2 regions of the Microbacterium sp. cx-55 genome follow, and region 1 is predicted to be linked to the other one. Evidence: predicted binding sites of a transcription regulator. Region 1 holds the regulator's gene; the other holds the start of a gene.
The links. Region 1 encodes HrcA, which represses chaperone genes, less so after heat shock. Its sites were predicted from a motif close to TTNGCACTCGNNNNNNNCGAGTGCNAA; they were not measured.
Positions count from the first base shown of each region.

Region 2: the regulator HrcA is predicted to act here: its motif matches at 4,084-4,110, upstream of groES (co-chaperone GroES).

Region 1 covers NZ_CP088261.1:1,755,028-1,769,515, reverse strand. Annotated here, with positions in the region: gene leuS (leucine--tRNA ligase) at 1-1,515, shown strand, start outside; gene LQ938_RS08275 (ComEA family DNA-binding protein) at 1,604-2,215, shown strand; gene LQ938_RS08270 (ComEC/Rec2 family competence protein) at 2,220-4,580, shown strand; gene holA (DNA polymerase III subunit delta) at 4,590-5,618, shown strand; gene rpsT (30S ribosomal protein S20) at 5,681-5,941, opposite strand; gene LQ938_RS08255 (alpha/beta fold hydrolase) at 6,060-6,821, opposite strand; gene lepA (translation elongation factor 4) at 6,882-8,732, shown strand; gene LQ938_RS08245 (DUF1990 family protein) at 8,800-9,441, shown strand; gene hemW (radical SAM family heme chaperone HemW) at 9,441-10,655, shown strand; gene LQ938_RS08235 (carboxylesterase/lipase family protein) at 10,683-12,107, opposite strand; gene hrcA (heat-inducible transcriptional repressor HrcA) at 12,209-13,246, shown strand; gene dnaJ (molecular chaperone DnaJ) at 13,293-14,423, shown strand; gene LQ938_RS08220 (16S rRNA (uracil(1498)-N(3))-methyltransferase) at 14,427-14,488, shown strand, end outside.
Region 2 covers NZ_CP088261.1:703,939-718,426, forward strand. Annotated here, with positions in the region: gene tsaB (tRNA (adenosine(37)-N6)-threonylcarbamoyltransferase complex dimerization subunit type 1 TsaB) at 1-433, shown strand, start outside; gene rimI (ribosomal protein S18-alanine N-acetyltransferase) at 433-1,140, shown strand; gene tsaD (tRNA (adenosine(37)-N6)-threonylcarbamoyltransferase complex transferase subunit TsaD) at 1,137-2,207, shown strand; gene LQ938_RS03350 (hypothetical protein) at 2,204-2,761, shown strand; gene LQ938_RS03355 (class I SAM-dependent methyltransferase) at 2,810-4,012, opposite strand; gene groES (co-chaperone GroES) at 4,197-4,493, shown strand; gene rarD (EamA family transporter RarD) at 4,669-5,643, shown strand; gene LQ938_RS03370 (ABC transporter substrate-binding protein) at 5,840-7,192, shown strand; gene LQ938_RS03375 (ABC transporter ATP-binding protein) at 7,706-8,428, opposite strand; gene LQ938_RS03380 (ABC transporter ATP-binding protein) at 8,425-9,399, opposite strand; gene LQ938_RS03385 (branched-chain amino acid ABC transporter permease) at 9,404-10,384, opposite strand; gene LQ938_RS03390 (branched-chain amino acid ABC transporter permease) at 10,398-11,711, opposite strand; gene guaB (IMP dehydrogenase) at 12,042-13,544, shown strand; gene LQ938_RS03400 (TMEM175 family protein) at 13,616-14,323, shown strand; gene LQ938_RS03405 (DHA2 family efflux MFS transporter permease subunit) at 14,326-14,488, opposite strand, start outside.

The sequences.
Region 1 (14,488 bases):
GCGCACGACCAGCGCGACCTCGACTTCGCTCGCGTGTTCGACCTGCCGGTGCGGGTGGTCGTCGACACGACCGCGCCGATCACCGGTGCCATCCCGGTCATCGAAACGGATGCGGACGGTCGGCCGATCGACCCGCTGGGCGACGACGCCGACGGCGATGACGTGGATCCCGCGCGCACCGGGATCGCGCTCACCGGCGAGGGCCGGATGATCAACTCGGGCTCGCTCGACGGACTGAGCAAGCGCACCGCCATCACCCGGGTCATCGCCGAGCTCACCGCGGCCGGTACCGGTCGCGCATCGAAGACCTACCGCCTGCGGGACTGGCTGATCTCCCGTCAGCGCTTCTGGGGCACCCCGATTCCGATGGTGCACGGCGAGAACGGTCGCATCATGCCGGTTCCGGATGCGGAACTGCCCGTGCGCCTGCCAGATGCTGCCGATCTCGACCTGACGCCGAAGGGCGCATCGCCGCTCGGCGCGGCGACCGAGTGGGTCACGACGGTCGACCCGGAGACGGGTGAGCCGGCCCGCCGCGACCCCGACACGATGGACACCTTCGTCGACAGCTCGTGGTACTTCCTGCGCTTCCTCGCGCCGGGGGACTCGACCCAGCCGTTCTCATCGCGCGAGGCGCTGCGCTGGGCGCCCGTCGACTTCTACATCGGCGGCGTCGAGCACGCGATCCTGCACCTGCTGTACGCACGGTTCATCACCAAGGCGCTCTACGACATGGGGCACCTGGACTTCACCGAGCCGTTCTCGAGCCTGATCAACCAGGGCATGGTGATCCTCGACGGCGCCAAGATGTCGAAGAGCAAGGGCAACCTGGTGCTCTTCCAGGAAGAGCTCGACGCTCACGGCGCCGACGCGCTGCGCGTCGCACTCGGTTTCGCGGGTCCCGTGGAAGACGACAAGGACTGGAAGGACGTCTCGACCACCGGCGCCACGAAGTTCCTGGCGCGCGCGCTGCGCGTCGCCGCCGACGTGTCGAGCCCGACCGATGTCGTCTGGGCAGAGGGAGATGCGGCGCTCCGCCGCGTCACGCACCGGCTCTGGGCCGAGGCGCCGTCGCTCATCGAGCAGACCAAGTTCAACGTCGTCGTGGCTCGCCTGATGGAGCTCGTGAACGCGATCCGGAAGACCATCGACTCCGGTGCCGGCGCGGGCGACCCGGCTGTCCGTGAGGCGGCCGAGGCCGTGGCGATGATCCTCGACCTGTTCGCGCCGCACACGGCGGAGGAGATGTGGGCGCAGCTCGGCTACCCGCCGTCCGTCGGCCTCGCGGTCTGGCGCCAGCCGGATTCCACTCTGCTCGTCGAAGACACCATCACCGCGATCGTACAGATCGACGGCAAGGTGCGAGCGACCCTCGAGGTGTCCGCACGGATCGACGGCGCCGAGCTCGAGCGCCTCGCCCGCGAGGACGCCCGCGTGCAGCGCGCGCTCGGCGACCGCGCCATCACCCGGGCCATCGTGCGGCCGCCGAAGGTCGTCAGCTTCAGCACGACGTAACCTCCCCAGCACCGCGTCGGCCCCCTTCTGTGCACACGGGAGGGGGCCGACGCTCGTTCGACGGCGGCGACTGCCTACCGTGGGCCGGGTGACGTCCTCCGATCCGGTTCCCCCGCGCGCGCGTGCGCGCCTAGGAGCCGGAGCGGTTGTGGTGATCGTGCTGCTGGCGCTCGCGGCCACGGCGGGGATCGGGATGCTGCGTCCCGCGGGCGGTCCGGAGGTCGTGCCGCCCGCGGTGGCATCGAGTGCGCCCGGTGACGCCTCCGTGGCGAGCGGCCACATCTTCGTGCACGTTTCGGGTGCGGTGACCGAGCCGGGCCTGTATCAACTCGTCGCCGGCGCCCGCGCGTTCGACGCGGTGGCGGCAGCCGGCGGGTTCGCGGAGGGAGCCGATCGCGCGGCGGTGAACCTGGCCCGGACCGTCGACGACGGGGAGCAGCTGCACGTCCCGCTGGTCGGGGAGGCTCCGGACCCCGCGAGCCCGGGAGCGGCGGGTCCGCTCGCGGGCGGCAAGATCGACCTCAACACGGCCGATCTGGCGGGCCTCGACACGCTGCCCCGCGTGGGACCGGCGATCGCGCAGCGCATCATCGATTGGCGCACGGCGAACGGCCGGTTCACGAGCGTGGACGACCTGCTGGGGATACCCGGTATCGGCGACAAGATGCTGGCCGGTATCCGCGACCTCGTGACGGTGTGACGGCGTGACGGTGGATTCTCGAGCCTTCCGGATGGTTCCCGCCGCCGTCGCGACCTGGGCGGCGGCCGCGGCGTCGACGTTCTTCCCCGAAATGGCGGGCGCGATCGCGGCCGGATGCGGCGGACTGGTAGTCGTCGCTCTCGCGCTGCTGATCCGCATCCGGATGCGGCCGAGCACCCGCGCCGAGCGGGCCGTCGATCCGGTGACGGTTCTTGCGGTCGTCATCGTCGCGCTCGCGTTCGCCGCTGCGGCCGCCGCGACCACGGCGGTCGCGGCGCCGGCGCGCGAGGCGGCGGTCGCGTCAGCGACGTCGCGCGCGCTCGAGATCACCGCGCAGATCACGGCGAAACCCGAGCGATCGATCCTCGGGTGGCGCGTCGACGCCGTCGCAGAGAGCATCCGCGCCGGAGCGCATGATCTTCCTGCCGGCGTACCCGTCACGCTTCTTCTCGAGGAGCGCCCCGAGGGTCTCGACGTCGGCGCTCGGCTGCATGCCGACGCGACCGCGTTCGCGGCCGATGCGGGGGAGCGTGCGGTGCTGGTCGTTCGCGTCCGCCCGTCCGGAGCGGTGGTCGAACCTCCCACGGGGACGATGGCGGTCTTCGCCGGCCTCCGGGCCGCTCTTCTCGCGGCGAGCGGCGGTCTGCCGGCGCCCGGAGCCGGCCTGATTCCCGGGCTGGCGGTGGGCGACACCTCGCAGGTCGCGCCCGAGCTCGACGAACAGATGAAGGCCGCATCGCTGTCGCACCTCACGGCCGTGTCCGGCGCGAACTGCGCCATCGTGGTGGGCCTCGCATTCCTCCTGGCCGCGGCGCTCGGCCTGCCTCGGGGTGCCCGAGTTGCCGCCGGGCTGTTGACCCTCGGTGGATTCGTGCTCCTGGTGACCCCCGAGCCGAGCGTCGTTCGGGCGGCGACCATGTCGGCCGTGGCGATGCTCGCCCTCCTCCTCGGGCGGCGGGGCGCCGGGGTCGCGGTCCTCGCTCTGTCGGTGGCCGTGCTGCTCGCCGGGGATCCGTGGTTGGCGTCGTCGCTCGGTTTCGCCCTGTCGGTCGCCGCCACCGGTGCGCTCCTGGTGCTCGCGCCGCCGCTCGCGCGGGGCTTGGAACGTGTTCTGCCCCGCGCGGTCGCGGTTGCCCTGGCGGTGCCTCTGGCGGCTCAGCTCGTCTGCGGCCCGTTGATCGTGCTCATCACCCCCGGGGTCTCGCTGTACGGAGTCGCCGCGAATCTCCTCGCGGGGCCGGCGGCTCCGGCGGCCACGATCCTCGGGCTCTCGGCCTGCCTGGCCGCGCCGCTCCCCGCTCTGGCGGCGGGACTCACCGCGCTCGCCTGGGTGCCCGCGGCCTGGATCGCGGCGACGGCGGAGGCGGTCTCGGCCCTCCCGGGGGCGATCCTGCCGTGGGCGGAGGGTCTTCCCGGCCTCCTCGCTCTCACGATGGCCGGCGTGGCCATCACCCTCGTGATCCTCCGGCCGGGTCGGCGACGCATCGCTCTGGTTGCGCGCCGCCTGAGCGCGCTGGGTCTCCTGATCGCTGCCGGGGTGCTCGCGGGAACGGTCGTGGTCGCGGCCGTGATCGTGCCGATGCGCACACCCCACGACTGGCGGATCGCGATGTGCGACATCGGGCAAGGCGACGCGGTGCTCCTGCGTTCGGCGGGCCGGGTCATGCTCGTCGACACGGGGCCGGATCCCGATCTCCTCACGGGGTGTCTCGACCGGCTCGGGATCGGTCGGCTCGACGTCGCCGTGCTGACGCACTTCGACCTCGATCACGTCGGTGGTGCCGCGGCCCTCGCCGGTCGCACCGACCTCCTGGTGCACGGTCCGGTCGGTGAGGCGCAGGACGAACGCACGGTATCCGGGGTCGGGGCGGCGCGGACCGTCCAGGGCGAGGTCGGGATGCGCGGCACGCTCGGCGACGCGATGTGGCGGGTGCTGTGGCCGGCCTCCGCCGCGTTCCCGCCGGGCAACGACGCGAGCGTGGTGGTCGAGATCGAAGGGCCCGATCTGCCGCGCACGATCCTGCTCGGAGACCTCGGCGCCGACGCGCAGCGCGCCCTCCTTTCGTCGAGAGTGCTGCATCCGCCCTACCGCGTCGTGAAACTGTCGCACCACGGCTCGGCGGACCAGGAGCCGGCGCTCTATCGCGCCCTCGGGGCGGAACTCGCGCTGATCTCGGTCGGCATCGACAACGATTACGGGCATCCTCGAGACGAGGCACTCCGGATGGCGCAGAACCTGGGCATGAGCATCGCCCGCACGGATCAGGACGGTCTGGTGCTGGTCGGAACGGTGTCGACCGACATCGGCATCCGCCTGACACTCTGGCGCGAGCGGGCGCCGCCCGGCGTCGGTGGGGCTGAGTAGGCTGGAGCGATGGTTACTCGTCGACCGTCCGCCCCGCGGTCGGCCATCCCGCAGGTGTCATGGCGGGAACCCCGACCGGCGCCCATCGTGCTGATCTCGGGTCCCGAGGAGGTCTGCGCGGAGCGCGCGACATCGCGGCTTCGCGAGTACCTGCGCGCAGAAGACCCGAGTCTCGAGATCTCCGACATCGACGCGGCCGACTACACGGCGGGGACGTTGCTGGCGGTGAGCGCGCCGTCGCTCTTCGGCGAGCCCCGCCTCGTTCGGGTCAGCAGCGTCGAGAAGTGTTCCGACGCGTTCCTCGCGGAGGCCATCTCGTACCTCGCCGGTCCCCAGGACGGCGCGACGATCGTGCTCCGCCACACGGGGGCGAGCGTGCGTGGCAAGAAGCTCCTCGAGGCCATCCGCGCCGGTACCGGTGGCGGCATCGAGATCGCGTGCCCCGCGGTGCGCCGCGATTCCGACCGGTACGACTTCGCCGCGGGGGAGTTCCGCGAGGCAGGACGCCGGATCGCGTCGAACGCTCTGCGCTCGCTCGTGGCGGCGTTCGCCGACGATCTGACCGAACTCGCGGCGGCCTGTCAGCAGCTCATCGTCGACGTCGAGGGCGATATCACCGACCAGATCGTCGAGCGGTACTACGGGGGTCGCGTCGAGACATCGGCGTTCACGGTGGCCGACATCGCGATCGCCGGTCGCTACGGAGACGCGCTGGTGAGCCTGCGGCAGGCGCTGGCGTCGGGTGCGGATCCCGTGCCGATGGTCGCGGCGATCGCCATGAAGCTGCGCACGATGGCGCGGGTGGCCGGAACCCGCGAGTCATCCGGTGCCCTCGCGTCGCGGCTCGGGATGAAGGACTGGCAGGTCGATCGCGCGCGGCGCGATCTCGCCGGCTGGAACCAGGATGCGCTGGGGCTCGCGATCCAGGCGACCGCACGTGCCGACGCCGAGGTCAAAGGCGCCTCCCGCGACCCGGTGTTCGCCCTGGAGCGACTCATCACCGTGATTGCGACGCGCGCTCCCTATGGCTCCGCCTGAGACCGGCGCCAGAAATGACGAAGGCCCGTCGCGAACGACGGGCCTTCGAACAAAAGCGGTGCTTAGAGCGACGCGACCTGCTTGGCGATGGCCGACTTGCGGTTCGCCGCCTGGTTCTGGTGGATGACGCCCTTGCTGACGGCCTTGTCGAGCTTCTTGGTCGCCGTGCCGAGGGCCTTGACCGCAGCGGTCTTGTCGCCGGCGGCGACAGCCTCGCGGGTGCGGCGCACCGCGCTACGCAGCTCGCTCTTAACGGCCTTGTTGCGCTCGCGCGCCTTCTCGTTGGTCTTGTTGCGCTTGATCTGCGACTTGATGTTTGCCACGTGTGTCGTCGGACTTTCGTTTGAGAGAAATAGGATCGTGCCGGTCGGCGAAGAGGGCGCTTTCCGGCGGTCATGAGGGACGGGAAAATCCCCGCATGCAAGCCAAGGAACAACTCTATCAGGTCTGCGCGGAAACCCCGTGGTCCTGCGGGTCGCTCGCGTGCCGGGCATCGATCGTGGCGATGGCGAGCGCGAGGACGGCGTCGAACGCGGCGGGACGCATGGCGGTCACGAGATGGCTGGTGCGTGGCACGACGATCAGTTCCGCGTGCGGCGCGAGCCGGGTGAAGAGGCGTTCGTGGAGGCGGAGCTGGTCGTACTGGCCGTTGACGAACCAGAGCGGCACGCGGATGCGGGCGACCGCTCCCGCGACGTCGAGGGTGGCGAGCAGGCTCAGGGCGAGGTCCTGGGTGTCGAAGGCGTACCCGCCCGCGCCGAAGTCGGCGCGGGTCTCTTCCGGCAAAGTGGCGGCCAGCATCCGCTTCGTCATCCACATCCCGCGGTCGGGGAGCGCGTCGACGGTTCGTGCGAGCGCACGGTAGGTGCGGAGCCCGACACCGCGCGGGATCGACGTGCACGACGCCGCGACGAAGCCCGCGATGGGGGGCGGATCGATCGCACCCGCGTACTCGGTGCAGAGCAGACCGCCCATGGAATGACCCACCAGCAGCACCGGCCCGCGCTCAGCCGCCGTGCGCACGGCCCGATCGATCGTGGCGAAGGCCTCCGCCAGGGTGAACGTCTCCGCCATCCGCGTTCCGTGCCCGGGGAGGTCGACGGCCGTCGCGGTGATGCCCCGCGCCGCGAGGGTTTCAACCTGTGCCCGCCACATCGACGCGGACGTGCGGATGCCGTGGACCAGAACGACCTGCACCGTCATCCGACCAGGCTATGCGCGGGGAACACGGTCCACGGTCGCCGCCCGTAGAATCGACGGAACATGTCACCGCGCGCGCTTACGTCCCTGCAGCCGAGTGCGACTCCTCCCGAGTCGCTCCGGAACTTCTGCATCATCGCCCACATCGACCACGGCAAGTCGACCTTGGCCGACCGGATGCTGCAGATCACGGGCGTCGTCAACGACCGCGACATGCGCGCCCAGTACCTCGACCGCATGGATATCGAGCGCGAGCGCGGCATCACCATCAAGAGCCAGGCCGTGCGCATGCCATGGGAGTCGAACGGGCAGACCTACGCGCTGAACATGATCGACACCCCCGGGCACGTGGACTTCACCTACGAGGTGAGTCGGTCGCTCGCCGCCTGCGAAGGCGCTGTGCTGCTCGTGGACGCCGCGCAGGGTATCGAGGCGCAGACGCTCGCGAACCTCTACCTCGCGCTCGAGAACGACCTGCAGATCATCCCGGTGCTCAACAAGATCGACCTGCCGGCCGCCGATCCCGACAAGTTCGCCGCCGAGCTCGCCGGCCTCATCGGTGGCAAGCCGGAAGACGTGCTCCGCGTGAGCGGTAAGACCGGCCAGGGCGTCGAAGAGCTGCTCGAGCGCATCGTCGCCGAGATCCCCGCCCCCCAGGGTGACCCGAACGCCGCGGCCCGCGCGATGATCTTCGACTCCGTCTACGACGCCTACCGCGGTGTCGTGACCTACGTGCGCATGATCGACGGCAAGCTCGAGCCCCGCGAACGCATCCAGATGATGTCGACGCGCGCGACGCACGAGCTGCTGGAGATCGGCGTCTCGAGCCCCGAGCCGACGCCGTCCACGGGTCTCGGCGTGGGCGAAGTGGGGTACCTGATCACGGGCGTGAAGGACGTGCGCCAGTCGAAGGTCGGTGACACGATCACGACGGCCCGCAAGCCCGCGACCCAAGCCCTGCCCGGATACACCGACCCCAAGCCGATGGTGTTCTCGGGTCTCTACCCGATCGACGGCAGCGACTACGCGATCCTCCGTGAAGCGCTCGACAAGCTGAAGCTCTCGGATGCGGCGCTGGTCTACGAGCCGGAGACGTCGGTCGCGCTGGGCTTCGGCTTCCGCTGCGGGTTCCTGGGGCTCCTGCACCTCGAGATCGTGACCGAGCGTCTCGCTCGGGAGTTCGACCTCGACCTCATCACGACCGCGCCGAGCGTGATCTACGAGGTGCAGACCGACACCGGGCAGACGGTCACGGTCACGAACCCGAGCGAGTATCCGGATGGCCGCGTCGCCTCCGTATCCGAGCCGATGGTCAAGGCCGCGATCCTGCTGCCGAAGGATTTCGTGGGCACCGTGATGGAGCTCTGCCAGTCCCGTCGCGGCACACTGCTCGGTATGGATTACCTGAGCGAGGAACGCGTCGAGCTGCGCTACAACATGCCGCTCGGTGAGATCGTCTTCGACTTCTTCGACCAGCTGAAGAGCCGCACGCAGGGGTACGCGAGCCTCGACTACGAGCCGTCGGGACAGCAGGAGGCCGATCTCGTGAAGGTCGACATTCTGCTGCAGGGCGACAAGGTCGACGCGTTCAGCGCCATCGTGCACCGAGAGAAGGCGTACGCGTACGGCACGCTGATGACCGAGCGCCTGCGCAAGCTCATCCCGCGCCAGCAGTTCGAGGTGCCGATCCAGGCGGCCATCGGCGCGCGGATCATCGCCCGAGAGAGCATTCGCGCCATCCGCAAGGACGTGCTCGCGAAGTGCTACGGCGGCGACATCACGCGAAAGCGCAAACTGCTCGAGAAGCAGAAGGAGGGAAAGAAGCGCATGAAGATGGTCGGTCGCGTGGAGGTCCCCCAGGAGGCGTTCATCGCTGCGCTCTCGGGCGATGTGGAAACCAAAGACAAGAAGTAGTGGCGGGGCGCGCTCCGGAGGATGATCGCCGGGCGTGCCGCGAACCACCACGGTTAGGCTGAGGGATATGCGCCGCGGGACCTTCCGGGACGAGACCGTCGACTATGCCGCCGTCGGGGCGACCCAAGCATCCGATCTCATGCAGTACCCGCCGGAACGCAGTCTTCCGGCCCAGGAGTCGTGGAAGATCGGCAGCGGCGAAGATCGCTTCCGCGCCGCGGGCGAGGCGTTGCTGTCGTGGCGCGCGCTGCGCGACGGGGGTCTGGAGTTGCGCGACATTCGTCCGGCCGCCGGGCCCGCCTACTCGGGTGTGAGTTTCGACGACGAGGGTCAGCCGATCGCGCCGAGCCGTCTGGACGCCGACCTGCGCTTCGACGCCGACGGCACGCCGTACGTCGGCGCGGGCGCGACGGTGCACGTCCACGGCCGCGTGGGCGGCATGAGCGTGGATGCGGAACTTCGCGTGATCTTCGTCGTGGAGGAGAAGCGTCGCATCGGTTTCGCGCTGGGCACGGTCGAGGGCTCGGTGGTGAGCGGCGAGGAGTCGTTCATGATCGAGTGGCGCAGCGACGATGAAGTGTGGTTCACGGTGCGCGCGTTCGACCGCCCGGTGGCGCTCGCGTACCGGATGCTGCCGGTGCTGGTTCGGCGTCGGCGTCGCGAGCTGTTCGGCCGTTACCTGCGGGCGATCTCGCCGATGTACACCTGATGTCGCCCTCGGTTCTTCCCGACGGTGACCCGGTTCCGGCCGACGGCGCATTGCCGCACGGTGTCGTCGCCGATCCGGAGGTCGACTTCGGCGTCTACCTGCACGTGCCGTTCTGCCGGGTGCGCTGCGGGTACTGCGACTTCAACACGTACACCGCCGAGGAGCTCCGCGGAGAGCGCCGCGAGGACTACCCCGATTCGGTGTCGCGGGAGATCGCGATGGCGACGCGGGTGCTCGGTGAGCACCGCCGGCCGGCTCAGACCGTGTTCTTCGGGGGCGGCACCCCGACCCTCCTGCCGTCCGGATCTCTCGCTCGGATGCTGGGCGACGTGCGGGACGCGTTCGGCATCGCGCCCGGCGCGGAGATCACGGTCGAAGCCAATCCCGACACGGTCTCGGTGGAGTCGCTGCAGGAGCTCGCGGATGCGGGTGTGACGCGCGTCTCGATCGGGATGCAGTCGGCCGTGCCGCACGTGCTGGCGGCGCTCGACCGCACTCATGATCCGGCGAACGTCGCGCATGCGGTCGCCGCGGCGCGCGCCGTGGGCCTCGCGGTGAGCCTCGACCTGATCTACGGCGCTCCCGGCGAGAGCATCGAGGACTGGCGCACGTCGGTCTCGACCGCGCTCGCTCTCGAGCCCGATCACCTCTCGGCGTACGCGCTCATCATCGAAGACGGCACCCAGCTCGCCCGCCGCATCCGCCGCGGTGAGGTGCCGGCGCCCGACGACGACCTGCAGGCCGACATGTACGAGCTCGTCGACGATGCGGCCGCCGCCGCGGGCTTCGACTGGTACGAGGTGTCGAACTGGGCGCGCACGCCGTCGCAGCGCTCGCGCCATAATCTCGCCTACTGGCGGGGCACCGACTGGTGGGGCTTCGGTCCCGGTGCGCACAGCCACGTCGCCGGCGTCCGGTGGTGGAACGTGAAGCACCCCGCGGCGTACGCGCAGCGCCTGGCGCAGGACGTGTCGCCGGCGGCGGCGCGGGAGGTTCCGGATGCCGAGGCCCGCACCCTCGAGCGGATCCTGCTCCAGTCGCGCATCCGCGAGGGGTTGTCGATGCAGGCGATCCCCCCGGTACGGCGAAGCGCCGTCGCGGGGCTCATCGCCGACGGCCTGATCGAGGGGGCATCCGCCATCGGCGGTCGCATCGTGCTGACACGGCGCGGCCGGCTCCTCGCCGACGCCGTCGTCCGCGCGCTCACGGAGTGACCCGCACGGACGTGCGTCGACCGTCGGTCAGGACCGGCTGAGCGCGTGCAATGCCGCGGCGCGGGGGAGCGGCACGGGCGATGAGTCGACGTCGTAGCGCTGCACGGGGCCGTCTGCATCCGCCGTCCAGGTGTCCCAGCCGGGCGAGCCCGTGAAAGCGAATCGCACCCACTCGGCGTGCATCCGCTGCGCGAGCGAAACGGGAGCGTCCGGGCCGGCGAGTGCGATGGATGCGTCGTCCTGGACGCCGTCGAAGACGAATCCGATCTCCAGTGCGTGTGCCGCGCGAAGGTCGCGGACGGGGCTCTGCCAGGCGAACTCGTAGACCCAGGTGGGGGCGGATCGCGCCGAGGCGAGCTCGATCGCCGGCACGCGGAGCACGCGGTCGGTGAACACCTGACCGAGTCGCTCGGCCGAGGAGGCGGACGGGAGCGCGTCGCGGTACGCCCGCCAGGCCCGGAACGGCACCTTCATGCCGAGGAGGGCGACGGCAGGGGCGACTCGGTTGAGACGCTGCAGGGCGTCGGGCGTGAACCACAGCCGGTACTCGTCGGTGTTCGTGCCGATCAGCAACGGGAACTCCGCATCCCCCACGGCGGTGCGCGGACTGACGGGCAGGCTGACCGGATCGAGTGCGATCGTGTGCCCGGGGGCTGATCGCAGGAGCGAGCTGCGGGCGGCGAGTGCATCGCGTGCGGCGACGAGACGCTCCGGCGGAACATCCGCGAACGCCTCCCGGGTGGCGGGGATCCCGAGGTGCTTCGCAATGGCGGCGGTGACTCGCGCGGCGCGTTCGACGGGTTCTGCATCCAGCGGGCCGCTCTGCACGATGGCGCCCGCGAGGGCGCCGCGGACGTCCGGCCGGGACGCGAGCGCCGCAACGATCGCGCCGCCCGCCGATTCGCCGAAGATCGTCACGCGGGCGGGGTCGCCGCCGAAGGCCGCGATCTCGCGCTGCACCCAGTGCACGGCGGCGGCGGCGTCTTCGAGCCCGAGGTTCCGCGGCACGCCGTCGAGGACCGAGAATCCCTCCGCGCCGAGGCGGTAGTTGATCGAGACGAACACCACGCCGTCGCGCGCGAACGATGTGCCGTCGTACGACGGCAGGGCGCTCGTCCCGCGCTCGAGAGCACCGCCGTGGATCCACACCATGACGGGCGCTCCCGCCGCATCCTCGGGGGCCCAGATGTTCAGCGTGAGGATGTTCTCGCCCGCGATCGCCACGGACGGGAGCAGCTTCCCGATCGCGCCGGGGTACGGGGACTGGGGTGCCGTGGGTCCGAAGTCGGTCGCGCGGAACTCGCCATCCCACGCGGGAACGGGCTGCGGCAGGCCGAAGCGGTGTTCGCCGAAGGGCGGCAGCGCGTAGGGGATGCCGAGGAAACGGCGGATTCCCGCGTCGCTGCGTCCGGCGATCGTGCCGCCGGTCGTGGGTACGGTGGTGTCGTTCATCAGGGCCTCCGCCGCGAGTCTACGGACCCGTCATCTGCCCACCGCGCGAACGACCGGTTAGAATTGGCACTCCCCGTACACGAGTGCCAGGAAGGATCCGCATGGTCAGCGAACGTGGTCTGGATGTCCTCCGCGCGATCGTGCAGGACTACGTGGAGACCCGAGAGCCGGTGGGCAGCAAGTCGATCGTCGACCGCCACTCGTTCGGTGTGTCGGCGGCGACGATCCGCAACGACATGGCGCTCCTGGAGGACGAGGAACTGATCGTCGCGCCGCACACCTCGTCGGGTCGCGTGCCCACCGACAAGGGCTACCGTGTCTTCGTCAACCACCTCGCCGAGCTCCGCCCGTTGACGACCGCGCAGCGGAGCGCAATCACGGCGTTCCTCGACGGCCCCGCCGACCTCGATGACCTGCTGGCGCGCACGGTTCGCGCGCTCACCCAGCTCACCGGTCAGGTCGCGCTCGTGCAGTATCCGTCCTTCGAGCGTGCGAACATCACCCACGTCGAGCTCGTGCACCTCGGGGGGTCGCGACTCGTCGTGATCCTCGTCACCGACACGGGCCGTGTCTCCCAGCGCGTGGCGTTCGCGCCCGATGAGCTCGACGAGACGGTGGTCGCACAGCTGCGGACGTCGGTGTCGGCACTCGTCACCGGAGCGTCGGTGCGAGAGGGCACCCGCCGGGTCGAGGCAGCCGTCGCCGCACCCGCCGTACCGACCCGCGCGGACGGCGCGCTGCGCGCCATCCTGCGCGTGGTGGGGGAGGAACTCGACGAGTTCCGACAGGACCGGCTCGTGATGGCGGGGGCGGCGACGCTCGCTCGCTCCGAGGGCGACTTCCGGGGCAGCATCTACCCGCTCCTGGAGGCCATCGAGGAGCAGGTGACGCTCATGCGGCTGATGAGCGAGATGGTGGCCGACGGGCAGGGACTGGCTGCATCGATCGGGCGTGAGAACGCATCGTTCGGCCTGGTCGAGGCATCCGTGGTCGCCAGCGATTACGAGGCCACGGTGGGGCAGGCCCGCATCGGCGTGCTCGGCCCCATGCGCATGGACTACTCCAGCAATCTGGCGGCGGTGCGGGCTGTGGCCCACTACCTCAGCCGACTGCTGGACGAAGACGACCGGGCGCGCTGAGCGCTCGCAGACGATCTCCGCGCACGGCGCGGACGGGAAGGCGAAAGTGGCTGACCACTACGAAGTACTGGGCGTCTCGCGCGAGGCGACCACGGATGAGATCAAGAAGGCGTACCGAAAGCTGGCCCGCCAGCTGCACCCGGACGTCAACCCCGGTGACGATGCGGCCGAGAAGTTCAAGCTCGTCACGCACGCGTACGACGTGCTGAGCGACACCGAGCAGCGTCGGCGCTACGACATGGGCGGCGACTCCGGTGGGTTCGGCGGAGGCGGCGGCGCGAACTTCGGCGGCTTCGGCGACATCTTCGAGACGTTCTTCGGCGGAGGCGGAGGCGGTGGCGGCCAGGGTGGTCGAGTCCGCGCCCGGTCGCGCGCCGAACGCGGCCAGGACGCCCTCGTCCGCGTCTCCCTGGAGCTCAGCGACGTCGTCTTCGGGGCGCACCGCGACCTCGAGGTCGACACGGCCGTGCTCTGCGAGACGTGCGAGGGCGGATGCTGCCAGCCGGGCACGACCCCCGTGACCTGCGACATCTGCCACGGCTCCGGACACGTGCAGCGCACGGTCCGCAGCCTGATCGGCAACGTCGTCACGAGCGCGCCGTGCGCCACCTGCCAGGGCTACGGCACCACCATCCCGTACCCGTGCGCCACCTGCCAGGGACAGGGTCGCGTGCGCGCTCGTCGCACCGTCTCCGTCGACATCCCGGCCGGGGTCGAGACGGGTCTGCGTCTGCAGCTCCCGGGCTCGGGCGAGGTCGGACCGGCGGGCGGACCTCACGGCGACCTGTACCTGGAGATCACCGTCACACCTCACGAGGTCTTCAGCCGTGACGGCGACGACCTGCTCGCGACCCTCGATGTGTCGATGCCCGATGCCATCCTCGGAACGACGACCCGCATCGAGTCGCTCGACGGACCCGTCGATCTCGAACTGCGCGCGGGCGTGCAGGCGGGAGACGTGCTGACGATCAAGGGGCGAGGCATCACCCCGCTCCGTGGCACGCAGCGCGGCGACCTCCGCATCGGAGTGCACGTCGTGACGCCGACGCGCCTGGACGCGAAGGAACGCGCGCTCATCGAGGACTTCGCGAAGAAGACCAAGGCTCCTGCTCCGAGGCTGTCCGAGTTCCAGCAGGGATTGTTCGCCAAACTCCGCGACCGCTTCCGGAACGGGTGACCGGTGGCGCTGCACTTTCTGGTCGAGGATGCGGCCGCGGCCGCAGTCGGTGACATCGTCGCGCT
Region 2 (14,488 bases), 1.1 Mb from region 1:
CCGGATCGGGATCGCCGCGGCGCGGACCTTCGCCCTCGCGCGTGCCATTCCGGTGATCCCCGTGCCGAGCCACGACGCGGTCGCGCTCGGGGTGCTGCTGGCCGCGGCGTTCGAGGGAGCAGAAGCGGGCCGGTTCGCCGTCGTCACCGACGCACGGCGCAAGGAGTTCGCCTACACGGTGTATCTCGGGCTCGACGATGACGGCCTGCCGGTACGGGTCGCGGAGCCGGCGCTCGTGCCCCGTGACCTGCTCGATGACCGGCTGCGCGAGCTCGACGCCGCGCGGATCGAGGCGACCTCGGTCTCGGCGGCCCTGCTCGCCATCACCGGCGCGCGCGCGGTCGCGGCTAGGCGCAGCCTCGCCGGCCCCGAACCGCTCTACCTGCGTTCGCCCGACGTCACCGTCGCGCACGCGCCGAAGCGGGTCTCGTGATGCGCGACGTGGCGCCGCATCCGCAGGCCGGCGTGATTCGGGAGGCGACCGCCGACGATCTCGGCGCGATCATGGCGCTCGAGCGGGCCTCGTTTCCGACCGACGCCTGGAGCACCGCGATGATGCGCGCCGAGTTGGCGTCGCCGCACGGCCGCTACCTCGTGCTCGAACGTGACGGCGTGTTCGCCGGGTACGCCGGACTCCGCTCGGTCGCCGGCGCCCCCGACGCCGACATCCAGACCATCGCCGTGTCCGAGAGCGAGCGGGGGCGCGGGAGTGGCCGGATGCTGCTGCGCGCCCTCATCGGCATCGCGCACGAACGCCGCGCGCGGACGGTCTTCCTCGAGGTCCGCGACGACAACCCGGTCGCGCAGCAGCTGTACGCCTCGGAAGGCTTCGTCGAGACCGGCCGCCGCCCGCGGTACTACCAGCCCGACGACGTCGACGCGATCGTGATGACCCTCGACGTGCCCGCGTGGGCGGCCCGCCCGGTCCCGCCCGCCGCCGCGGCTTCGGCCGCACCCGCTCCGGTCGCTCCGCCCGCGACGCCCGCCCCGGCCGCGACGCCGTCACCGGTTTCGGAGATGTCACCGGATTCGGATGCGGCGGCCCGCACGCATCCGAATCCCGTCACATCTCCGAATCTCGTAACACCCGCCGCCACCGGCCCGACACCCGCCACCGCGGACGGAGGAGGCCCGACATGACCGCATCCGAACCCCTGGTTCTCGGCATCGAGACGAGCTGCGATGAAACGGGCATCGGCATCGTCCGCGGCCGTACGCTGCTCTCCAACACCATCGCGAGCTCGATGGACGAGCACGCGCGGTTCGGCGGGGTCGTTCCCGAGGTCGCGGCGCGCGCGCACCTCGAGGCGCTGCAGCCCTCGATCGAGGCGGCGCTCGTCGATGCCGGCGTTGAGCTGGGTGACATCGATGCGGTGGCGGTGACATCGGGCCCGGGTCTCGCTGGTGCCCTGATGGTCGGTGTGGGCGCCGCGAAGGCGCTCGCCGTCGGCCTCGGAAAGCCGCTGTACGCCGTCAACCACCTCGTCGGACACATCGCCGCCGACATCCTCGACGCCGACGCGCCGCCGCTGGAGTACCCCACCGTGGCCCTGCTGGTGAGCGGCGGGCACACGTCTCTTCTGCTCGTTCGCGACCTCACGACCGACGTCGAGCTGCTGGGGGAGACGGTCGACGACGCAGCGGGCGAGGCGTTCGACAAGGTCGCGCGCATCCTCGGCCTGCCCTACCCGGGCGGTCCCGAGATCGACCGTGTCGCCGCTGCCGGCGATCCCGCCGCCATCCGCTTCCCCCGCGGACTCACGCGCGCATCCGACATGGATCGGCATCGCTACGACTTCTCGTTCTCGGGGCTGAAGACGGCCGTCGCGCGGTACGTGGAGCAGACTCCGGAGCCGTCCGTGCCCGACGTTGCCGCATCGTTCCGCGAGTCCGTCGTCGATGTGCTCGTCACCAAGGCGCTCGATGCGTGCGCCCGCTTCGGCGTCCCCCGCCTGCTGCTCGGCGGCGGCGTGATCGCGAACCGGCGGCTCCGCGATGTCGCCCTCGAGCGCGGTTCGGCGGCGGGCGTGGCGGTCCGCATCCCGCCGCTGAGCCTCTGCACCGACAATGGCGCGATGATCGCCGCGCTCGCCTCCGAACTGATCATGTCGGGGCGGCGCCCGTCGACTCTGTCGTTCGGCGCGGATTCGACGCTGCCGGTCACCGAGATCCAGGTCGCCGAGTCCCCGGCGGTGGTCCCGGCATGACCGAGCGGGAGGCGGGACCGGAGACGGATGCGGCGGATGCCTCTGCGCAGCCGATTCTGGCCGCCACCGAGGCGCTCGCTCCCGAGACGGCGCGGCCGCGCCCCCCGGCGCCCACGGTCCTGACCTCCGTCGAGGCGCCGTCGACCGACGTGGAGACGCCTGTCGCCGAGGCCGTTCTGCCGGGCACGCACCGCGGCGGTTTCACGCGCCCGCCGACCGCGCCCCTCGCACTCGCATCGTTCGACGCGAACGAGCCGCGGATCGAGCTCGTGCCAGCGACGGGAACGTCGGTGGCGCCGATCGCCGCCGTTCGACCGGCGAACCTGGCGGCGATCGGCCTCGGCTTCGCCGTCGTCGGACTCATCGCGTCGTTCGTCGTCGGCCTCGCGCTGCCGATCGCGCTCAGTGGGCTCGTGCTCGGCGCGCTGTCTCTGCGACGCCGCGCCGAGTCGCGTCAGATGGCGATCTGGGCGATCGCGCTCGGCGCGCTCGCGGTGATCTACAGCGCCGGATGGCTGGCGTGGGCCGCGTACCGCGCCGGATGGTGGGGCTGACGGCGCGACGGCGCGCTCGATCGTGGGGCTGACGGCGCGACTGCGCGCTCAGCCCACCCGGTCGGCGAGCAACGCGCGACGCCGCCCACCCGTGCGGGTGAGGATCAGCGTCGCTCCTGCGTCGCCCGAGAGCTTCAGCCGCGTCCGCAGCGTCGCCGGGTCGATGTCCACGCCGCGCTTCTTGATCTCGAGGCGCCCGATGCCCCGTTCCTTGAGCGCCCGGGCGAGCTTCTTCGTGTCCAACGGCAGTTCTTCGCGGATGCGGAACGACTGCACGAACGGACTCGTGACGGCCGCATCCGACGTCAGGTACGCGATCCTCGGGTCGAGCATCCCGGCATCGAGCGCGCGCGCGACGTCTCCGATCAGGCGCGCGCGGATGACGGCCCCCTCGGGCTCGTGCAGGAACTCCGCGAGCTCGCGCGGCGGGGCGTCCTCGGTGTCGCCCGCGGCCGTCAGCTCGTGGGCCTGATCCCCCCGGATGACGAGCGCCGCGCGCCGCACCCCCTCGCGGGCGAGCGCCCCCGACCACAGCACGAGCTCGATCGTCGATCCGTCCACGCTGATCCACTGCGCCTCGGCGGCCTCCGGAATGTCGGCGCGCTCGAAGCCGGGGCCGAGTTTGATGCCGGTGGGCACGCGTTCGGCCAGCGCGAACGCCCAGTCGAGCGACGGTGTGTAGTCCGAGGCGCGCAGGCGCGTCGTGTCGTCGTGGCCGGCGCTTCGACGCGCGGGGTCGAGCCACACGGCGTCGATGCCCTCGAGCGGGGTCTCCTCCGCGCGGGAGTGGAGCACGCGGATGTCATCCCCGAACGGCGCCAGGTTGTAAGCGGCGACCGCGGCGGTGACCTCGTCGGCGTCGACGGCCGTCACCCGCATCCCGAGCGCCGCGACGCCGAGGGCGTCGCCGCCGATACCGCAGCCGAGGTCGGCGACGTGCGTGCGTTCGCCGCGGGGCGCGAGCGCCGCGAAGCGGGCGGCGTGCCGGGCGGCGATCCCGAGCCGTGTCGCCTGTTCGAGACCTGCCCGGGTGAACAGCATCCCGTCGGCGAACTGCGCGAACTTCGCGCGCGCCCGCGTGCGGAGCCGCGCCTGCGTCACCACGACCGCGACGAGCTCGGGGGAGTGCCCCTGCGCTCGCAGCCGGCCGACGGCGGATGCGGCGTCGTCGGTGGACTCGACCGTGCCGACCTCATCGAGCAGCCGTAGGCCCTCGGGGGTAAGCAGCGTGCGCAGGTCCGCCATCTCCATCCCGCCAGCCTACGGTCGGCGGCGCGTCCGCTGTCGTGAGGCGGGCTCGTGGCGTGGCGAGCGGGCGCGGATTGGCACTCGCGTTGCACGAGTGCCAGGACGCCTCTAGACTTGCGTTAGCACTCTCGATGTGAGGGTGCTAATGAGTCTTCCGTTTCACGAAGCGAGAAAGAAGAGGTAGACCGTGTCGGTTTCCATCAAGCCGCTCGAGGACCGCATCGTCATCCAGCAGGTCGAGGCAGAGCAGACCACCGCGAGTGGTCTGGTCATCCCCGACACCGCCAAGGAGAAGCCCCAGGAGGGCGAGGTCGTGGCTGTCGGCCCCGGCCGCATCGATGACAACGGCAACCGCGTTCCGCTCGACGTCGCCGTGGGCGACCGCGTCATCTACAGCAAGTACGGCGGAACCGAGGTCAAGTTCGGTGCCGACGAGTACCTCGTGCTCTCGGCCCGCGACGTGCTCGCGGTCGTCGTTCGCTGACGATCCTCTGACGAAGGGCCCGACCACTCCGGTGGTCGGGCCCTTCTCTTTTTCGCGCCCCTCCCTGGGGAGAGGCGCAGCGGGAAGAGCGCGGTGGCAGGATCCCGCGGGTGATCGGCAGCACACCGGATGCGGCGCCGCATCCGGTGTCCTTCCCCCGCCGTAGGCTGAGGAGGTGACTCCGAACGCCTCCGCAGACCAGACCACCGCGGGCGGGCTGTACGCGTTCGGCGCCTACTTCCTCTGGGGATTCCTGCCGCTGTACTTCGTGCTGCTGGCACCGATCGGCCCTTTCGAGATCGTCGCGTGGCGCATCCTGCTCTCGCTGGTGTTCTGCGCGCTGCTGATCCTCGTGACCCGGTCGTGGGGGCGGCTGGTCGCGATTCTGCGCCAGCCCCGGCTGCTCGGGCTCACGGCGCTCGCGGGCGCCCTCATCTACGTCAACTGGCAGGTCTTCCTGTACGCCGCCCTGAGTGGGCATGTCATCGAGACGAGCCTCGGGTACTTCATCAACCCGATCGTCACGGTGCTGCTCGGTGTTCTGCTGCTGCACGAACGTCTCCGTCTCACGCAGTGGATCGCGATCGGCCTCGCCGCGGTCGCGGTCGGCGTGATCGTCGTTGGCTACGGCGTGTTCCCGTGGATCGCGCTGTCGCTCGCCTTCTCGTTCGGCTTCTACGGACTCGTGAAGAAGAAGATCGGCCCGGCCGTCGATGCGGTCAGCGGGCTCACCCTCGAGTCGGCCTGGCTGACCCCGGTCGCGCTCGTGCAGCTCGGTGTGGTGGCCGCGACGGGTGGCCTTCTCGTCGTCTCCGTGGGCATGCCGCAGACGGCGCTTCTTGCGGCCGCGGGCATCGCCACCGCGACGCCCCTGCTCATGTTCGCCGCCGCCGCCCGGCGCGCCCCGTTGAGCCTGCTCGGCATCATGCAGTTCGTCGCTCCGGTCCTGCAGTTCGTCATCGGAGCGTGGCTGCTGGGCGAAGAGATGACGACGGGCCGCTGGATCGGATTCGCGATCGTCTGGGTCGCCCTGATCCTGCTGACCACCGACTCGCTCCTCGCGGCGCGCCGCACACGACGCGGGCGAGCGGATGCGGCGGCCGCCCGCGAGCGCGACGACGCGCCCTCGGATGTCGCAGAACTGACGTGATCGCGCGGCGAACGGGCACGACGGGGGTTCGCAGAGGTGCTCGCTCACGCAGAGGAACTCACAGCAATTTGATAACGATTGAGTAGCGAAACCTTCCGTTAACACATCGCAACATGTGCGACGCGGTCCCTTGGCTAGGTTTGTCACAATTCGCGCGGCGACGAGCCCGCGTTTCCGACTCTCACCAAGGAGCACCATGCGCGCTTTCCCGCGTTCCGGTACCGCAAAGGTCCTGGGCGGCATCGCCCTGATCGGCGCGAGTGCACTCGTTCTGGCCGGATGTAGCGGCGGCGGTGGCAGCGATGCCACGTCGACCGAGGCAGCCGGTTCGGACTTCCCGATCGACTGCGACGCGGCCCAGCCCGCGTCCTACACCCCGGAGTTCAGCTCGACCTCCGAGGGCCCCGGCACCGACCTGACCTACAAGATCGGTACCGCTCTGCCGGTCACCGGCAACCTGGCGTTCCTCGGACCGCCCGAGATCTCCGCCACCCAGTACGCGACCTCCGAGGTCAACGCGGCTGCTAAGGGCGTCACGGTCGACCTGATCCAGGGCGACTCGGGTGACACCGACAACAAGGCTTACGAGACCGAGATCCCCCGCCTCCTCGGCGAGGGCGCGACCGCCATCATCGGCGCCGCATCCTCGGGTACCTCGCTGCAGTTCATCGACCAGGTCATCGCGGCCGACGCGATCCAGTTCTCCCCGGCCAACACGTCGGCAGCCTTCACCGGCTACGAGGACAAGGGCCTCTACTGGCGCACCGCCCCCTCGGACGTGCTCCAGGGCGAGGTGCTCGGCAACCTGATCGCGGCCGACGGCAACGAGACGCTGGGCATGATCGTGCTCAACGACTCCTACGGCACCGGACTCGCGTGCTTCACGAAGGCCGCCTTCGAGGCAGCCGGCGGATCGGTCGTCGCGGCGTCGCTCTACAACACGGGTGACACCAACTTCTCGGCCCAGGTCGAGGACGTCATGGCGGCCAACCCCGACTCGATCGCCCTGATCACCTTCGAAGAGGTCAAGACGATCATCCCCGAGCTGCTCGGTGCAGACTTCCCGGCCGACAAGATGTACCTCGTCGACGGAAACCTCGCTAACTTCGGCGATGAGTTCCCCGAGGGCACCATGGCGGGCGCGAAGGGTACGTACCCGGCGGTCGACCCGGCCACCACGGCGACCTTCCGCGACAACCTCCAGTCCTTCTGGACCGGTGCGGGCAACGCCGAACTGGCTGACTTCACCTACGCTCCGGAGTCCTACGACGCCGTGATCCTGCTGGCGCTGGCGGCTCTCGAGGCCGGCTCGACCGCAGGCCCCGACGTCGCTGCGCACCTGCAGTCCGTCTCGGGCGGCGCGGATGACGGCACGAAGTGCACGACGTACGCGGAGTGCGCCGACATCATCATCGCCGGTGGCGTTGCTGACTACGACGGTGTCTCCGGTCCGATCACGTTCAACGCGGTCGGCGACCCGACCGAGGCGTCGATCGGCATCTTCCAGTACGGCGAAGACAACAACTACGAGTTCCTGAACGTCGGCTGACCCGACCGCAGGATCTGGGCCCCGGTCTTCGGACCGGGGCCCTTTCGCGTGCCCCGGCCCCTGCACGTGCTCGTGCCGGTGCCCCGGCCCGTGCCCTGCTCGTGCTCGTGCCTATGCCTTCCGTGAGCGAAGGTCGGATGCCTCACATGTCGCAATCTGTCGTCGTTCCCGGCCGATTGCGTCACGTGAGCCCGACTCCGGATGCTTCACGTGTCGCGATCCGTCGTCGTTCCTGACCGATTCCGTCACGTGAGCCAGATCCCGTGTGAGCGGCACCCGAGCATGGCCCGAGCCAGACCTCGGATGCTTCACGTGTCGCAGTTCGCCGTGGTTCCCGACCGATCGCGCCACGTGAGCAAGAAAAGAGGGGCCCCGCGCACGGAAATGCCGGCCCACCCGAAGGTGGACCGGCATTTCCGTGCAGCGGCGCGCAGGCGCATCAGGCGATCGCAGGCGCGTCAGGCGCGCGCAGGCGCGTCGGGCGCGAGCGGCGCGTCGGGCGCGAGCGGCGCGTCAGGTCCCGAGGGTGCCCAGGTACAGGCCGATGACCTTGGGGTCGTTCAGCAGGTCGCGGCCGGTGCCGGTGTAGGCGTCACGGCCCTGGTCGAGCACGTAGCCGCGGTCGCAGATCTGCAGGCAGCGTCGCGCGTTCTGCTCGACCATGATCGTCGTCACGCCGGCCTTGTTGATCTCCGACACCCGCAGGAACGCTTCATCCTGGCGAGAGGGGGAGAGGCCGGCGGACGGCTCGTCGAGCAGCAGCACGTGCGGGTCCATCATGAGCGCACGGCCCATCGCGACCATCTGCCGCTCGCCACCGGAGAGCGAGCCGGCGCGCTGTCCGAGCCGCTTGGCGAGGTCGGGGAAGATCGACGCGACGAAGTCGATGCGCTCGCTGACCACCTTCGGCCGCTGGTAGGCGCCCATCTGCAGGTTCTCGGCGATCGACAGGCTGGGGAAGACGTTGTTGTTCTGCGGCACGAAGCCGACGCCCTTGGCGACGAGCTTGTTGGCGCGGAGCCCCGTGATGTTCTCGCCGTTCAGCATGACGGAGCCTTCGCGCACCTTCACCTGTCCGAAGATCGCCTTCAGCATGGTCGACTTTCCGGCACCGTTGGGCCCGATGATGCCGATCAGTTCGCCTTTGGCGGCGGTGAGGTTCGCACCGTTGAGAATGTTCACACCGGGCAGGTAGCCGGCGAAGACATCGTTCAGTTCGACGACGTTCGTACTCATCGGCCGTCCTCCGGCTTGTCTGCATCGCGGTGGATGTCGGCCTCCACGGCCTGCTCCAGTTCCTGAGCGGTCTCCAGGAGCTCCTGACCCTCCGCCGTGAGCGTGCCGGCGTGGCGTCCGGTGACGACACCGAGGTCGACGTCCTGGTGCGCACCGAGGTACGCGTCGATGACGGCCTGCTCCTTCATGACGGCGTCGGGCGGGCCCTCGGCCACGACCTTGCCCTCGGCCATGACGACGACCCAGTCGGCGATGTGGCGCACCATGTGCATGTCGTGCTCGACGAACACGACCGTCATGCCGAGATCCTTCAGATCCAGGATGTGGTCGAGCAGCGACTGCGTCAGCGCCGGGTTGACGCCGGCCATCGGCTCATCGAGCATCACGAGCACGGGGTCGCTCATGAGCGCCCGCGCCATTTCGAGAAGCTTGCGCTGACCGCCGGAGAGGCTGGCGGCGAAGTCCTTCTCCTTGGCATCGAGCTTGAAGCGCGCGAGCAGCTCGCGGGCCTTGGCTTCGATGTCGGTCTCCTGCTTGCGCCAGAGGAAGGGCAGGATGCCGGCCCAGATGCGCTCACCGGACTGCTTGGTCGCGCCAAGCTTCATGTTCTCGAGAACCGTCAGCAGGCCCAGCGACTTGGTGAGCTGGAACGTGCGCACCTGACCCATGCGGGCCGTCTTGTATGCCGGGATGCCGGCGAGGTTCGTGCCGTCGAACGACCAGCTGCCGTCGTTCGGCTTATCGAAGCCGGTGAGCAGGTTGAACAGCGTGGTCTTGCCGGCACCGTTCGGGCCGATCAGGGCGGTGATCGCCCCGCGCGGAATCTCGAGGTGCTCGACGTCGACGGCGGTGAGGCCGCCGAAGGTTCGGCGCACGCCGTCGATGACGATGATCGGGTCGACCTTGGCGACACCGGGGCGGGGTTCGCCCTGGTGCAGGCCGGTGGTCTTCGGGCGCGGGGTGGGGGGCACGGCCTCAGCGGACAAAGGTCAGCTCCTTCTTGCTTCCGAGGATTCCCTGCGGGCGGAAGATGACCAGCAGCATGAGGGCCACACCGACGAGCACGAAGACGAGCATCTGGCTCTGCTCCGTGGTGAGGAACGGCAGCCAGCCGATCGAGACGAGCGCGGGCAGCAGGTTCGACAGGAACGCGCGAACGATCCAGAAGAGCACAGCGCCGAGCACGGGGCCGAAGATCGTCGCGGCGCCACCGAGGAGGAGGGCCGTCCAGATGTAGAACGTCTGCGAGGTGACGTAGACGTTCGGGTTCACGTTCGTCCCCATGGCGGTGACGATGCCACCGGCGGCGATGATGACGCCACCGACGATCAGCGCCTGCATCTTGAACGCGAACACGTTCTTGCCGAGCGAGCGGACCGCATCCTCGTCTTCACGGATGCCGCGGATCACGCGGCCCCACGGGCTCCGCATCAGCAGCCAGACGATGGCGATGACGATCGCGATCGTGATGACGCCGACGATGATGACCCACCACTGGTCGGACTGATAGGTCCACGGTCCGATGCCGTAGCGACCGGCGGGAAGCGGGTTGCTGGCGCGGAAGCTCGCTTGGAAGCCGGAGAGACCGTCCGCCGAACCCGTGTAGTTGCGGAACGCGGAGGTGAGGAAGAGGAGCCGGAGCACCTCGGCCGCGGCGATCGTGACGATCGCGAGATAGTCGCCGCGGAGCCGGAGCGTCGGGATGCCCATGATCAGGGCGAACACCATCGAGGCGATGAGCCCGATCACGATCGCGATCGGCCACGGCACGTCGAACGACGCGATCGAGATCGCGAAGCCGTAGGCGCCGACCGCCATGAAGCCCGCGACGCCCATGTTGAGGAGCCCGGCGAAGCCGAAGTGCACCGACAGGCCGATCGCCGCGAGGACGTAGCCGAGCGTGGCCGGCGCAAGGATCTGCGCAGCGGTGTTGGAGAGGATTTGCAGCATGTCCATGAAGGCGCCCTACCTATCCGATTCTTTCTCGGCGTCCGAGGATGCCCTGCGGACGGAACAGGAGGATGACGATCAGCACGACGAGCGCGCCCACGTACTTGAGGTCGGAGGGGATCCAGAGCGTCGAGACCTCGACGAGCAGACCCACGATGATCGAGCCGATCAGGGCGCCGAAGGCGGTACCGAGACCACCGAGCGTGACGGCCGCGAAGACGAGGAGCAGGATGCTGGTTCCCATGTCCCACTTGATGCCGGGGCGGAAGAAGGCCCACAGCACACCCGACAGGCCCGCGAGGGCTGCGGAGACGACCCACACCACTCGGACGACGGCGTCGACGTCGATACCGCTGGCGGCGGCGAGCGACGGGTTGTCGGACACGGCCCGCGTCGCGCGCCCGATGCGGGTGCGCATCAGCCAGAACGCGAAGCCCGCGATCACGACGATCGAGACGGCCATGCTCACGACGTCGGTGACGGTGAGTCGGATGGGGCCGAGCCCGGGGATGGATGCGGAATCACCGCCCGGGAGCTGCTCTGTACCGCCGCCGACGAACATCTGGTAGACGTACCGGAGGGCGAGCGACAGACCGATCGAGACGATCATCAGCTGGACGGTTCCGAGGCCCTTTCTTCGGAGTGGTCGCCATATTCCGGCATCCATCCCCAATCCGAAGAGCGCCGACGCGATCACCGCTAGGGGGATCGCGATCCAGATCGGCACGTCGAGGCCCGCGGAGAAGAGGAGTGCGGCGAGAGCGCCGAACGTGACCATCTCGCCGTGAGCGAAGTTCGAAAGCCCAGTGGTGCCGAACACGAGCGAGACGCCGATCGCGGCGAGCGCGAGCATCAGGCCGAAGTTCAAGCCGTTCACCGTGCGGGAGATCAGCTGGTCGACGAAGCTCGTCGTCACCCGCTCAGCGGCGGTCAGCGTGAAGTTGCGGGTGATGGTGCTGGTCGCACCGAAGGTGACCTCGACGGACGATTCGAAGCCGTCAGGTGCGGTCACGCCGCTGGGCAGCTCGAGGTCGATCGTGTACGGAGTGTCCTTGGTCGGAACGCCGATGCGGAAACTGCCGTTCTCGGCGGTCGTCGCTTCGCTTTCGAATCCGTCGGCCCCGGTGACGGTTACGGTCGCGTCGGGGATCGGTGCTCCGTCCGTGCGGACGTTACCGGCGATCGTGTACGGCAGATCCTCCGGGTCGTCGGTCTGCGCGGATGCGGGCGATGCCCAGCCCAGCAGCAGTACGGCGGCGAACAACGCGGCGATCAGCGTTGCGATCGCGCGACTCGAGCGGTTGTCAGCGCGCGATGTGCGGGTGATCCCCACTGGCACCTCCTGGGGTGAACGGTCTTGCCGGTCGATGTGTCGGTGTACCGGAGAACCCGTCGGTGACCTCGGCGAAACCTGAACGTACCCAGTGATTGTTGCCTGTGTGTTTCCAGGCCGCAACTGATAACGGGAATGCGCAGTCTGGTCACCCGGCGGCTCGCGCATGTGTCACGCGCGCGTGCGCATCGCGCGCGAGTGATCAAGGTGCACCGGGAACAAAAGTGCATGACACGGCGCTTAGAATCGGTGAGCCGGAGATCTCCGCGATCCCGCGCTACGGTCGATGTCGCCCGATCGCTGCGTGTCGGCGATCGGAGAGGAGAACTCATGGAGCACCACGATCCCTTCGGCTTTGTCGGGCTGACCTACGATGACGTCCTGCTGTTGCCGGGGCACACCGATGTCATCCCGAGCGAGGCCGACACCTCGTCGCGTGTCACCCGCCGCATCACGGTCGCGACGCCGCTGATCGCCGCCGCGATGGACACGGTCACCGAAACGCGGATGGCGATCGCTATCGCCCGTGAGGGTGGCCTCGGCATCCTGCATCGGAACGTCTCGATCGCCGACCAGGCCGCGATGGTCGACCGGGTGAAGCGCAGCGAGTCCGGCATGATCTCGGACCCCGTCACGACGACGCCCGACGCGACGATCGACGAGGTCGACGCGCTGTGCGCGACCTACCGCATCTCGGGTCTGCCCGTGGTCGATCCCGATGGCCGCCTCGTCGGCATCATCACGAACCGTGACATGCGGTTCGTCTCGCACTTCGAGCGCAAGAGCACCGTCGTCCGTGACGTGATGACGAGCGAGGGTCTCATCACGGCCCCGGTCGGGGTCAGCGCGGGCGACGTGATCGCCGCGTTCGCGAAGCACCGTGTCGAGAAGCTGCCGCTCATCGACGGCGACGGCAAGCTCGCGGGCCTCATCACCATCAAGGACTTCGACAAGAGCGAGAAGTACCCCCTCGCGACGAAGGACGACCAGGGACGCCTGCGGGTCGGGGCAGCCATCGGGTTCTTCGGTGACGCGTGGGAGCGCGCGGAGGCGCTGCGCGATGCCGGTGTCGACGTGCTCGTGGTCGACACGGCCAACGGCCAGTCCGCCGGCGTCATCGACATGGTGCGCCGGCTGAAAGCCGACGAGTCGTTCGCGCACATCGACGTCATCGGCGGCAACGTCGCCACGCGTGAGGGCGCGCAGGCGCTCATCGACGCGGGCGTCGATGCGGTCAAGGTCGGTGTGGGCCCCGGCTCCATCTGCACGACCCGCATCGTCGCGGGTGTGGGTGTGCCGCAGGTGACGGCGATCTACGAGGCGTCGCTCGCAGCGCGCGAGGCCGGGGTTCCGGTCATCGCCGACGGCGGTCTGCAGTACTCGGGTGACATCGCAAAGGCGCTGGTCGCCGGTGCCGACAGCGTCATGCTCGGTTCGCTTTTCGCGGGCACCGACGAGTCGCCGGGCGAGATCGTCTTCCAGGGCGGTAAGCAGTTCAAGCAGTACCGCGGCATGGGTTCGCTCGGCGCGCTGCAGACGCGCGGAAAGAAGACGTCCTATTCCAAGGACCGGTACTTCCAGGCCGACGTGCCCACCGACGACAAGCTGATCCCGGAGGGTATCGAAGGCCAGGTCGCCTACCGCGGACCGCTCTCGGCCGTCGCGTACCAGCTCGTGGGTGGCCTTCGCCAGTCGATGTTCTACGTCGGAGCCCGCACGGTCGACGAGCTGAAGGCGAAGGGCAAGTTCGTCCGCATCACGTCGGCGGGGCTCAAGGAGTCCCACCCGCACGACGTGCAGATCGTGGTCGAGGCGCCGAACTACAAGCGCTGAGTCTGCGAACTTCGGGCGGCTCCTTCGCGGAGCACCCGCGCGTCGCCCGGGCGCGTCACTACGCTGACGGTGTGATCCGCCGCCGTTCGCACCCCGACTCGTCCGTCACGACGACGCGCGTTGCGGCGTACACGGATGCGGTCTTCGCCATCGCGGCAACGTTGCTGGTCCTCGATCTCACGACCCGCTCGTTCGGCGATCTGAAGAGCAATGCCGATCTCGCGGACGCGTTGCTCGACATGTGGCAGCCGGTGCTGACGTTCATCGTCAGCTTCGTGATCCTGAGCCTGATGTGGACGACGCACGTCGCCCAGTTCGAGTGGATCGCGCGGATCGACGGGCCCGGTATGTGGATCAACAACATCCGGCTGCTGTTCATCGTGCTCGTGCCGTTCACTTCGTCCTTGTCGACGGACTACTCGCATTTTCTCCTTGGCCGGATCCTGCTGCCGATCAACTTCTTCTTCGCGATCCTGATGAGTTGGATGCAGTGGGGATGGGCCGTGCGGCGCCGCGAGATCCTCACGCCCGGCCTGTCCGCGGCGGAAGCTCGCCGGGGGAGCGGCGCAACGCTCAGCGCACTCATCATCTCGGCCGCGGTCGTCGTCGCGAGTCCGTGGGTGGGACCGTGGGCATTCTGGCTGTTCCTCGCGGACGGTCTCCTGACCCGCGCCCTCGGCGGTACGCCGGGCGTGCCGGGCCATGAGCGCACGGCCGACGCCGGGCCCGCCCGTGAGGACGAGGGCGGCGCCGCACCGGCGCCGGACCCTCGCCCCTGACGTCAGGCCACCGGCGCCAGAGCCGACTCGTCCGCAGCGGTCGCCGGCACCGGGCGGGCGGCGCGGCCAGCGGGAAGCCACAGCGCGGCCACGGCGGCGATCAGGAGGACAGCTGCCCCGATGAAGACGGCGGGACGCGCCGCATCCACATACTGGTCCGGCAGC